2 regions of the Sulfitobacter sp. W027 genome follow, and region 1 is predicted to be linked to the other one. Evidence: riboswitches for the same ligand, from Rfam matches in the RefSeq annotation. Region 1 holds a riboswitch; the other holds the start of a gene.
What was found. A riboswitch is a leader RNA that binds a small molecule or an ion and turns the genes downstream of it on or off. The one in region 1 is predicted to bind thiamine pyrophosphate.
Positions count from the first base shown of each region.

Region 2: another riboswitch for thiamine pyrophosphate. It lies ahead of thiD (bifunctional hydroxymethylpyrimidine kinase/phosphomethylpyrimidine kinase); the one in region 1 lies ahead of thiB (thiamine ABC transporter substrate binding subunit).

Region 1 covers NZ_CP083564.1:213,192-219,243, reverse strand. The annotation lists gene K3759_RS01030 (ATP-binding cassette domain-containing protein) at 1-634, opposite strand, end outside; gene K3759_RS01025 (thiamine/thiamine pyrophosphate ABC transporter permease ThiP) at 621-2,177, opposite strand; gene thiB (thiamine ABC transporter substrate binding subunit) at 2,153-3,130, opposite strand; TPP riboswitch at 3,165-3,266, opposite strand; gene aroC (chorismate synthase) at 3,359-4,468, shown strand; gene K3759_RS01010 (DMT family transporter) at 4,479-5,417, shown strand; gene cobO (cob(I)yrinic acid a,c-diamide adenosyltransferase) at 5,488-6,052, shown strand, end outside.
Region 2 covers NZ_CP083564.1:2,004,619-2,010,670, reverse strand. The annotation lists gene thiS (sulfur carrier protein ThiS) at 1-81, opposite strand, end outside; gene K3759_RS09830 (FAD-dependent oxidoreductase) at 71-1,051, opposite strand; gene thiD (bifunctional hydroxymethylpyrimidine kinase/phosphomethylpyrimidine kinase) at 1,044-1,847, opposite strand; TPP riboswitch at 1,914-2,010, opposite strand; gene K3759_RS09820 (error-prone DNA polymerase) at 2,122-5,451, opposite strand; gene K3759_RS09815 (DNA polymerase Y family protein) at 5,451-6,052, opposite strand, start outside.

The DNA of each region.
Region 1 (6,052 bases):
CCGGCGCATGGGCGCGCCCGCCTTCGACAAAGATCACCTCATCCGCGATGCGGCGCACGTCATCCGGTGCATGGGTCACCATGATCAACCCCGCCCCGGTCTCGCGGGCGAGGTCTTGGACGAGGTCGAGCATCTCAATCCGCAGCGCCGGGCCGAGTGCGGCAAAGGGCTCATCCAACAGCACCCAAGGCCGCGCCTGCACCAGCACCCGCGCCAGCGCCACGCGACTTTGCTGTCCGCCCGACAGCGCCCCGGGGCGTTTCGCGGCGTGATCGCTGAGCCCCACCCGCGCGAGGGCCACATCAATTTTCTCTCGATCCGCCGCTTTCAACCGAAGATCGGGGCGCAGTCCAAGGCCGACGTTCTGACGCACAGTAAGATGTGGGAACAGGTTATTATCCTGAAACAGCATCGTCATGCCGCGCTGGCCGGGATGCTGATCCGTGATCTCCTCCCCCTCCCGCAACAACCGCCCCGCCGCCACCGGCACAAACCCACAGATCGCCGCCAGCAGGGTCGATTTGCCCGACCCCGAGGGGCCGATCACCGCGTAGCTGCGCCCCTGCGCCAGCGTCATGTCGGCCGTGAGGCTGAAATCGCCCCGCTCAATGCGCATCTCTTCAAGCGTCAGCATGCCAGCGCCCCCATTTGTCGCAGATGAAAAACACCGCCAGCGCCAAGACCAGCAGTAACAGCGCCGCGCCTGCTGCGGCCTCCATCCGGTAGGCGCCCATCAAACGGTACATTTGCAACGGCAGTGTCGCACGGTCCTGATCGGCGAACAGCGCGATCACGCCGAGATCCCCCACCGACAGCGCCCCGGTCAGCCCGGCGGCAAAGCCCAGTTGCGGGCGCAAACGCGGCAAGACCAGCAGACGCCACAGCGCCCAACCTCTCATGCCGAGGGTCTGCGTCAGCGGGCCAAAATCCTGCAACATCTCGCGAAGGCGGGGCACCAGAATGCGCAGCACAAAAGGCAGCGCCATGAGCGCGTTGACCAAGGCCGTGACCGGCAGGCTCAGCCGCGCCGGGTCAAGTACGGGGTTGATCAGAATGAACCACCCCGTGCCGATCATCAGCGGCGAGGCGGCGAGGCCCATCAAGCCAATCGCCTCCACCCCGCCGCGCCGCCGGGTGGCGATCCAACCCGCCATCGGCAGCGCCAGCAGGGCCAGCACCGCCACGCTCAACCCCACTACCAGAACGCTGTTCAACGTGGCCTGCCAAACCGAAGGCGGCAGTTGTCCTAAACCAACCAACCCGCGCAGCATCACAGCCCCTAGAGGCAGCAGCAAAAACAAGGCAGCGAGCATAATTACCACCCCATCCAACACCCGTTGCCCTCCGCCCCGCGCATCCCAGCGGCGCAGGGGGCTGTCCAATCCGCCGCCCATACTGATCGGCGGAATAAGCCAAAGCGCCGCAACCGCCGCAGTGCCAGCCAGAACAAGCTGCACTACCGATAATAGCGCGGCGAGGCCCAGATCAAAATCAAACCGAAACGCCTGATAGATCGCCAGTTCAATCGTCGTCGCACGCGGTCCGCCGCCCAGCGTCAACGCCACGGCAAAACTCGTTAGGCAAATCACGAAAATCAGCGCCGCCACCCCGGGCAACACCTGCCGCAACATCGGCCATTCAAGCGTCAGAAACAGCGCGCGGGGCGTCATCTGTAGCTGTCCGGCCAGCCGAAACCGCTCGGACGGGATGCTTTGCCAGCCTTGCAGCAAAAGCCGTGTCGCCAATGGAAGGTTAAAGAAAACATGGGCCAGAACCACGCCGTGCAGCCCGTAGATCGACACCGACGGCAGGCCTAGAGCCGCACCAAACTGGTTGAGCACGCCCGAACGGCCAAAGACCGTCAGTAGCCCCAGCACCGCCACGATCACCGGCAGGACAAAAGGCGCGCCGAGTAGCGTAATCAACGCCCCCCGCCCCCAGAACCGCCGCCGTGCCAAGGCCCGCGCGACCGGTACCGCGAGCAGAACGGACAACACCGCCGACCACACCGCCTGCGTGACGGTAAAACGCACCGCCGCCCAATCCGCGGCCCCCAGCCCCGCCGCCACATCGGCCGCCATGAAAATGGCGACCAAGGCGGCGAGGATCAAGCCCGCGACCAGAGCGGCGGCGAAAAGCCCCGTCTTGTTGCTTAGCGCGACAGCGCGGTCAGCCATTCGTTCACGGCCTCTTCCCGGAGCGCAGGTACATCGGCATTGGGCACCAACAGCGCCTTACCGGGCTGGATCATCCCGTCGAACCCTTCGGGCAGACCATCCTGAGGCGTCACGGCAGGATACATCCAGTTGGTCGTCGGCAGCACCGACTGTGCGGCATCAGAGACGAGGTATTGCAGGAATTGATCCGCCAGTTCCGGCTGATCCGACCCCGCAAGTTTCCCCGCCACTTCGATCTGCATATAGTGGCCTTCGTCAAAGAGCGCGGCAGTCTTGCTGTCATCCTCTTCCGCGATCAGGTGGTAGGCGGGGGATGTGGTGTAGCTCAGCACCATGTCGGCCTCGCCTTCGAGGAAGAGACCGTAAGCTTCGGACCAGCCTTTGGTCACGGTCACGACGTTATCCGCCAGCGCAGCCCAAACCTCGGATGCGTCGTCGCCGTAAGCCGCTTTGACCCACATCAGCAGGCCCAAACCGGGGGTCGATGAGCGCGGGTCTTGGATGACGATCTTCAAATCGCTCTCGGCCAGCGTTTTGAAATCGGCAGGGGCCGCAAGATCGGTGCCGTGAACAAAGGCAAAGTAGCCCCAGTCGTAAGGGACGAATACGTCATCTTCCCAAATGATCGGCAGGTCGTATTCGGCTTGCAACCCGCTCGGCGCAAACAACTCTGTCTCCTTGGCGGCGGCGACAAGGCTGGTGTCGAGGCCCAACACGATATCCGCGTCAGAGCGTGCGCCTTCGAGCTTCAGCCGTGCCAGCAAGGCCGCGCCATCGCCCATACCGACAAATTTCAGATCGCAGCCGCATTCGGCCTCAAAACCCTTTTCGATGGCCGGGCCGGGGCCCCATTCGGTGACGAAACTGTCGTAGGTATAGACTGTCAGTTCAGGCGTCTCCGCCCATGCAGCCGATGCGCCCATGACGCCCGCAGCAAGTGTAAGATACTTCATTGCATCCTCCTTTTGCGGCGAAAGGTAAAAGGTGGATGTCTGTCCGGACCTTCCCTCCGCCGGTGTTAACCGGTTCAGGTTCAACGGGTCCGCGCAACACGCACATCTCAGCCGAAAGGCCCCCCGAGGTAGCGTCAGGGGTAGATGCCCCCCACACAATTGGCAAGGCAAATCCCCTTGAGGCAGGGCGCTGCCCCCGCTAAGGGTTTGACAACAGGAGGTCCGCCCATGTCGATCAACAGCTTTGGCCATCTTTACCGGGTCACCACATGGGGCGAGAGCCACGGGCCCGCCCTTGGCGCCACGATTGATGGCTGCCCCCCCGGCGTGCCGATTGACGAAGCGATGATCCAGCAGTGGTTGGACAAGCGCAAACCGGGCCAGAACAAATACACCACGCAGCGGCGTGAAGCGGATGAGGTGCGGATATTATCCGGCACTTTCGAGGGCGTCACCACCGGCACGCCGATCCAACTGATGATCGAAAACACCGATCAGCGCTCGAAAGACTACGGGGATATCAAGGACAAGTTCCGCCCCGGTCACGCCGACATCACCTATTTCCAAAAATACGGCATCCGCGACTATCGCGGGGGTGGGCGTTCCTCGGCGCGCGAGACGGCGGCGCGGGTGGCGGCGGGCGGTCTGGCGCGTGAGGCGATCAAAGCGTTGGCGCCGAACCTGAAAATCACCGGCTATATGGTGCAGATGGGTCCACATAAGATCGACCGGGATGCGTTCGATTGGGACCAGATCGAGCATAACCCGTTTTGGGTACCCGATGCCAAGGCGGCAGGCGACTGGGCCGCGTATCTCGACGGGCTGCGCAAATCGGGCAGCAGCGTCGGTGCAATCATCGAAGTCACCGCGCGCGGCGTGCCTGCGGGGATCGGCGCGCCGGTCTATGGCAAGCTCGACACCGATCTGGCCGCCGCGATGATGAGCATCAATGCCGTCAAAGGCGTGGAAATCGGCGAAGGCATGTCGGCGGCGATGCTGACGGGCGAATTGAACGCCGATGAGATCACCATGGGGCCGGAGGGGCCGGAGTACTCCTCCAACCATGCGGGCGGTATCTTGGGCGGGATCAGCACCGGGCAGGATGTGGTCGTGCGTTTCGCGGTCAAACCGACGTCCAGCATCCTGACCACGCGGCGCACCATCACCAAACAAGGCGAAGAGACCGAGATCATCACCAAGGGCCGCCACGATCCCTGCGTGGGCATCCGGGCGGTGCCCGTGGGCGAGGCGATGATGGCCTGCGTGCTGCTGGATCACCTGCTCCTGCACCGCGGGCAGATCGGAACCAACCGCGGACGGATTGGCCCCGAAGCATGAGGACCAGAGCATGAAAGTCGATGATTTCTCCGCCCGCCCCGCCCTTGGCGTCGGGCTGAAGATCACGGCGATTTTGCTCTTTACCTGCATGTCCGCGATCATCAAGTCGCTGGCCGACGACGTGCCGGCGGGCGAGTCGGTCTTCTTCCGCTCTTTCTTTGCCATTCCGGTGATCCTGATCTGGCTGGCACAACGCGGCAAACTGAAAAGCGGGCTCAAGACGAAGAACCCGATGGGCCATGTCTGGCGCGGGCTGTTTGGCACTACTGCGATGGGCCTGACCTTCACTGGCCTTGGCCTGCTGCCCCTGCCAGAGGTCACCGCCATCGGTTTCGCCACGCCGATTTTTACCGTCATCCTTGCCGCCGTGCTGCTGGGCGAGCAGATCCGCCTGATCCGCGTCACCGCCGTCGCGATGGGGCTGGTGGGCGTGATGATCATCCTCTGGCCGCGGTTCAGCAATATCGGCACGATGGAGCAGACGGCCACCATTGGCGCGCTGTTGATCCTGATGGCGACGATGGTGCGCAGCCTTGTGCAGATCCACATTCGCCAGCTGGTGCAGAACGAAGACACCGCCGCGATCGTCTTCTACTTCTCCTGCACCGCGTCGCTGCTGGCCCTTTGCACCCTGCCCTTTGGTTGGGTCATGCCGGATCTGCAAACCTTCGGCCTCTTGGTTCTGGCCGGGCTGATTGGCGGAGTGGCGCAAATTCTGATTACCTCGGCCTATCGCTTTGGCTCGGCTTCGATGCTGGCGCCCTATGACTATACCTCGATGCTTTTCGCCATCGTGCTGGGCTATGTCTTCTTTGCAGAACTGCCGACGATGATGATGCTGGCGGGCGCGGCGCTGGTGATCAGCGCGGGCGCATTGGTGATCTGGCGCGAGCGCCAATTGGGGATGGAGCGCGGCAAGGCGCGGTCTGTTACCGATCCGAAGGCATGATCTAATGCAGGCTTTCGCCTGACCCGCCCTCTGCCTATGGTGCCCCGAAACCAGCTAAAGGAGTTGACCGATGAGCGATGCGGATCCGCAAGACCACAAGGAAAAGATGCAGCAGCGTCAGGCCGAGCAGCGCGCCAAGGTGGCCGAGCTGCAAGACCCAGAAAAAGGTCTGGTGCTGGTTCACACAGGGCCAGGCAAGGGCAAATCCTCTTCTGCTTTTGGCGTTGTCGTACGCGCCCTTGGATGGAAACAGCGCGTCGGCGTGGTGCAGTTCATCAAGGGCAAATGGAAGACAGGCGAGCGGCTGTTCTTTGAACAGCTGGACGAGGTGACATGGCACACGATGGGCGAAGGTTTCACCTGGGACACCCAAGACCGCAACCGCGACATCGCCGCCGCCGAAGCTGCATTCGGCAAGGCACGCGAAATGATGGAGAGCGGGGACTATGACCTTGTGGTGATGGATGAGATCAACATCGCCATCCGCTATGAATACCTCAAGATCGAAGACGTGATCGCCGGGCTTGATGCCCGCGACAAACGCACCGCCGTCGTGCTGACAGGCCGCGACGCCCGGCCCGAGCTTTGCGACTATGCCGATCTGGTGACCGAGATGTCAGAGGTGAAACATCCGT
Region 2 (6,052 bases), 1.6 Mb from region 1:
GCCCCAGCCTAGTTCGGCCAAGGCCGCGCCAAGCTGCGCGGCGGTGATCTCACGCGTCTCGCCGTTCACTTCAATCTTCACGGAATAAATCCCTCGTTGTCGCTGTTGCAAGAAAGGCCGCCGCTTGTTCGGCCAAGGCCGGCGCCATTAAAAATCCATGCCGAAACAATCCATTAAGGTGCAGCACTGCACCGCGTTGCACGATGCCGGGCAGGTTGTCGGCAAAGGCCGGGCGCAGGTCCGCGCCCATCTCGACGATCTCCCCTTCGGCAAAGCGCGGGTCGAGCGCATAGGCCGCCGAGAGCAATTCCAGCGCCGAGCGAGCCGTCATCTTGGCGCGGCTGGCGCTTTCGATCTGGGTCGCGCCCAGCATGTAAAGTCCGTCGCCACGCGGCACCACATAAAGCGGGTGGCGCGGGTGCAGCAGGCGGATCGGGCGGGTGAGGGTGATCTCAGGCGCGCGCAGCAAGATCATCTCGCCGCGCACCGCACGCAGGCTGGGTAGGTCGGCGCTGGCGGCCATGCCTCGGCAGTCAATCACCGGGCCTGTGACCTCCGAAGGGGTGAGGGGCGTGGTCTCGACCTTCACTCCTTGGGCGGTGAGCGTTTCGGACAGATCATGCAGCGCTTGGCGCGGGTTCAGATGCGCTTCTTCAGCAAAGAACAGCCCGCGCCGATGACGCCCTGCGAGGTCCGGTTCTAGGGTCGCGATGGCCTCCGCGTCGGAAGTGCTGTGGCTTTCGGTCCGGTCGGCAAACCGCTGGATTTCAGCGCGGTCACGTTCGGGGGCGAGGACCAGCGTGCCCCTGTGGGTGACTTCCGTGACCTCTCCCCACAGCACCGCGGCACGCCGTCCGTGGCTCACCACCGCAGGTTCGCTTACCGCCCCTTCGCAGAAGGGCGCGAGCATCCCGCCCGCCCACCACGAACACCCATGCGGGCCGGGCGTGCCTTTGCGGTCAACCAACCGAGGCCGTAGCCCCTGCGCCAGACAGGCCTGTGCGGCCCAGAGCCCCGCAACCCCTGCGCCGATGATGGTGACGTCACTCATTGCGCCAGACCGCGTGGAAATGGTGCACCGGCCCGTGGCCGCTGCCGATGTTGAGGGTGTCGGCAGCGGCAATGGCGCGTTGCAGATAGGCGTGGGCCGCCTGTACGGCGTCTTGCAGCCTCTGCCCCCGCGCCAGCCCTGCGGCGATGGCAGCAGAGAGGGTGCAGCCGGTGCCGTGGGTGTTCGCGGTATGCTGGCGGGGCGCGGAAAGGCGCAGGGTTTCATCGTCGGTGATCAGCAGATCGACGCAGGTCTGCCCCTTGCCATGCCCACCCTTCATCAGCACCGCGCCGGGACCGGCAGAGAGCAGGGCGCGGCCCTGTTCCAGCATGGTGGCCTCATCGGTGGCTTCCGGCCTGTCCAGCAGCCGTGCGGCCTCGGGCAGGTTCGGCGTCAGCACATGGGCGAGGGGCAGCATCCGGTCGCGCAGGGTCGCCACCGCCTCGGCAGAGAGCAGCGCATCGCCGGATTTCGCCACCATCACCGGGTCGAGCACCACAGGAGCAGCGCAGCTTGCCAGCCCCTCGGCCACAGTATTGATCGTCTCTGGATCGCCCAACATACCGACTTTGACCACGCCAATCGCCAGATCGTCAAAAACCGCTGCCATCTGTGCGCGGATCATTTTGGGGGAGATCATCTCGACCCCGGTGACCGCGCGGGTGTTCTGCGCGGTCACGGCGGTGAGCACGCTCGCCCCATAGACGCCAAGCGCGCTGAAGGTCTTGAGGTCGGCCTGAATCCCCGCCCCGCCGCCGCTGTCGGACCCCGCAATCGTCAGTGCTTGAAACGCCATTTGGCCCCCATGTGTTAGATGGGCCTAGGGCGTGTGGATACGGGATAAACGACGGGCCGCATGGGGCCGATGCGTGGTTCCGTTCCCTACGCCGGTACGACCCGGATCAGGTTCGATGGGTCGGTTTTCACCTCTCAGCCTTGCGGCACCCCAACGGATTGCGGGCAGGCTAGCGAGGCGGGGTGGCGGGGTCAACTGGTGACGGTTATTTTATGTATTGTATATAATTTTCAGATTCTTGCGGGAGTTACTTCATCTACTACATGAAGATTCGTTAATGAAAATCCCGCGACTTGGGGATCACACGCGCGTCGCGTGGATGCGAATGCATCGCCACCTGACCGGGCAGCGGGTGGGTTGGATGATCGCCCCGCGTAGTGATCCCGGGCATCGGTGCGTCCGACAGCGAAGCAAGCCTGTCAGAGCGGTCCTCAAGCCGGTCGGCCACCACATGGATCACCCGCCCGTCGGTCTGCACGCGGCCCTCGACCACCAGAAGCCGCGCCGACATGATCGTGGGGCGGTAGAGCTTGAACATATTGGGCCAGATCACGAGGTTCGCCACGCCGAATTCATCCTCCAGCGTGATGAAACACACCCCCTTGGCGCTGCCGGGTTTTTGCCGCACCAGCACCAGCCCGGCCAGTTTCACCCGCCTCCCATGCCCCATGCGCGAGAGGTCCCGGGCCGAGGAAAACCCCTGTGCGGCGAGGCTGGAGCGGTAGAAAGACATCGGATGCGCCTTCAGCGATAGCCGCAGCGTCTGGTAGTCGGCCACCACCTGTTCGGCTTTCGGCATCACCGGCAGATGCACTTCCGGCTCCGGTCCGCGGGCCGAAGCCTCGGCATGGTCGAAGATCGGCAAGGCAGGCGCGTCGCGCAGCCCTTGTGCCTGCCAAAGCGCCTGGCGCCGGTCGATCCCCATGCTGCGCATCGTGTCGGCGGCAGCGAGTTGACGGATCGCCTTGGCGTCGAGGCCTGCGCGGCTCTTGAGGTCCTCGACATCCGCGTAAGGCATCTCGCGCCGGTCCATGATCCGCGCGCCGGCCTTCTCCTGCAGCCCGTCCACCATGCGCAGCCCCAAGCGCAGGGCAAATCCGTCGCCGCAGGGTTCCAGCGTGCAGTTCCAGTCCGAGAGGTTCACATCCACATCGCGCACCTCGACCTGATGCTCGCGGGCGTCCCGCACGATCTGCGCGGGCGCATAAAACCCCATCGGCTGCGAGTTCAAGAGCGCGCAGGCAAAGGCCGCCGGGTAGTGGCATTTCATCCAAGACGAGACGTAGACCAGCTTGGCAAAACTCGCCGCATGGCTTTCGGGAAATCCGTATTCGCCAAACCCCTTGATCTGGTCGAAACAGCGCTGCGCGAAGACCGGGTCATAGCCGCGCTTGGTCATCCGGCCCACCATCTTGTCCTGTAGCTTTTCAATCGTCCCGCGCGAGCGGAAGGTGGCCATGGCCTTGCGCAGTTCATTGGCCTCGGCGGGCGAGAACCGTGCCGCGTCGATGGAGATCTTCATCGCCTGTTCCTGAAAGATCGGCACGCCCAAGGTCCGGCTGAGGATGCTGAACAATTCGTCCTGCGGATAGGCCGGGCCGGGGGCGGGGTAGACGACGCTTTCCAGCCCCTGACGGCGGCGCAGATAGGGGTGGACCATGTCGCCTTGGATCGGGCCGGGGCGGACGATGGCGACTTCGATCACTAGATCGTAGAAGACGCGCGGGCGCAGTTTCGGCAGCATCGCCATCTGCGCGCGGCTTTCGACCTGAAAGACCCCCAGACTGTCGCCCCGGCAGAGCATATCATAGGTGGGCCGCCCGGTGGCGTCGTCCTCGTGGTCCTCCACCGGGACGGTCGCCAGTTCCAGAGGGCGGTCGTAATGCGCCTCAATGAGGTCGAAACATTTGGCGATACAGGTCAGCATGCCGAGGGCCAGGATATCGACCTTGAAGATCTGCAACGCGTCGATGTCGTCCTTGTCCCATTCGATGAAACTGCGCTCGGGCATGGCGCCGTTGCCGATGGGCACGATCTCGGTCAGGGGGCGTTCGGTCAGGATGAAGCCGCCGACGTGTTGGGATAGGTGGCGCGGCATGCCAATCATCTGGCTGGCCAGTTTCAGCACCATGCGCAGATAGGGGTCGGACAGGTCCAGCCCCGCCTCGCGGGCGCGGTCGTCGTCCATCTGGCCCTCGAAACTGCCCCAGATCGTGCCCGCAAGCTTTGAGGTCACGTCTTCGCTGAGCCCCATCGCCTTGCCGACCTCGCGGATCGCCGAGCGCGGGCGGTAATGAATCACCGTGGCGCAAAGCCCGGCGCGGTGGCGGCCGTATTTGCCATACATATACTGGATGACTTCCTCGCGTCGTTCATGTTCGAAATCCACGTCGATGTCGGGCGGCTCGTCGCGTTCCTCGGACAGGAACCGCTCGAAGAGCAGGTTGTGCACCGCCGGGTCGACCGAGGTGATGCCGAGGCAGAAACAGACGGCGGAATTGGCCGCAGAGCCGCGCCCCTGGCAGAGGATCGGCGGCTGTGCCTCCTCGCGGGCGAAGCGGACGATGTCGTAGATGGTCAGGAAATAGCGGGCGATCTTTTTGGACCCGATGAGGGCGAATTCCTTGTGAATGGTCTTCTCCACCGCCTCGGGCACGCCGTCGGGGTAGCGCCGCGCAGCACCCTCCCATGTGAGGCGGGCGAGTTCCTCCATGGGCGTGCGGCCTTCGGGGACGATCTCATGCGGGTATTCATAGGCCAGATCGGTGAGGCGGAACGCGATGCGGTCGGCCAGACGGCGCGTCTCGGCGATGGCATGGGGCCAGTCGGCGAAGAGGCGCAGCATCGCCTCGGGCGATTTCAGGTGCCGTTCGGCATTGGCGGCCAGCAGGTAGCCCGCCTTGGGCACGATCACGCCCTCGCGGATCGCCACCATCACGTCCTGCAAGGGCCGCCGGTGGCGCGCGTGGTAGAGCACGTCGTTGGTGGCCAAAATCCTCAGCCCATGGGCGCGGGCCAGTGCGTCCAAGCGGTTGATCCGGGCCCGGTCATCGCCACGATAAAGGAAGCTTGCGCCCACATGCCGCATGTCCGGCAGTGCTTTCACCAGACGCGGCAGGCCAGCGGCAAAGACATCGAGGTTTTCGGGCGGCATGACGATGAGGTGCAGCCCTTCGGCATGGCTTTGCAGCATCTCAAGCGTCAGATGGGTCTCGCCCTTTTGCTGCCATTCGCCGTCGACCGATTGCATCTTGCCCGCCGAGAGCAGGGTGGAAAGCCGCGCATAGGCGGCGCGGTCCTGCGGGTAGGCGAGGATCTCGGTGCCGCAGAGCAGCACCAGCCGTGCGCCGATCAGCGGGCGGATATGGGCCTTTTCCGCCTCCACATGCAGCCGCACCACGCCCGCCAGGGTGTTGTGATCCGCGATGCCGAGGCTGTCGTAGCCAAGCTGATAGGCCCGCTCCACCAGATCCACCGCATCCGAGGCGGCGCGCAGGAAGGAGAAGCAACTGGCCAGCCCAAATTCGACGTAGTCCGCCCGGGGCGGGGCGCTGAATACGTCCTCGCCCAGCGTGCGGCGTTTATGTCCCTCTTGCTCCGGCATCAGGCGAACATCCCATGCAGAAACCAGCGCGGCTCGGCCCCGCGGCCGTCGTGGATCACGCCCTCGCGGTAGAGCCAGAAGCGCTGGCCGCCTTCGACCTCCACCTTGTAGTAATCGCGCAGACGGGTGCCGGGGCGGTCGCGCCACCATTCGGGGGCAATGCGCTCGGGGCCCGCGTGGCGGGTGGTCTTGTAGGTGACGCGGCGCCAGTTGAACTGCGAGGGCGGGCCTTCGGGCACGGCATAGATGACGCGCACTTCTTCGGGCGGGGTGAGCAGCCGCAGGGGGCGCTCGCGCAGCAGCGTGGGGGCGGCGGTGGGGGTGGCCTGCAGCGCCGGGGCGCGTTCTTCCACCCGTTCGGGCTTATGGGTCTCGCGCCACTGCGGCCAGCTGACCTTTCCCGGCCCCAGCTTGGCCACCAGACGGTCCAAGAGCCCGGCCACATCCGCCGAGGGGTCGCGCTTGCCGTCGAGGTGGTCCTGCATCAGCGGCAGCGGCTCGCTGGCCAGCGCCTCCAGCGTCAGCAAATCAAAACCGAAGCCGCTGTCGATATTCTCCAGCTTGCCGTCGAAGAGCCGGCGCAGATGCGCGGCATCCCGGC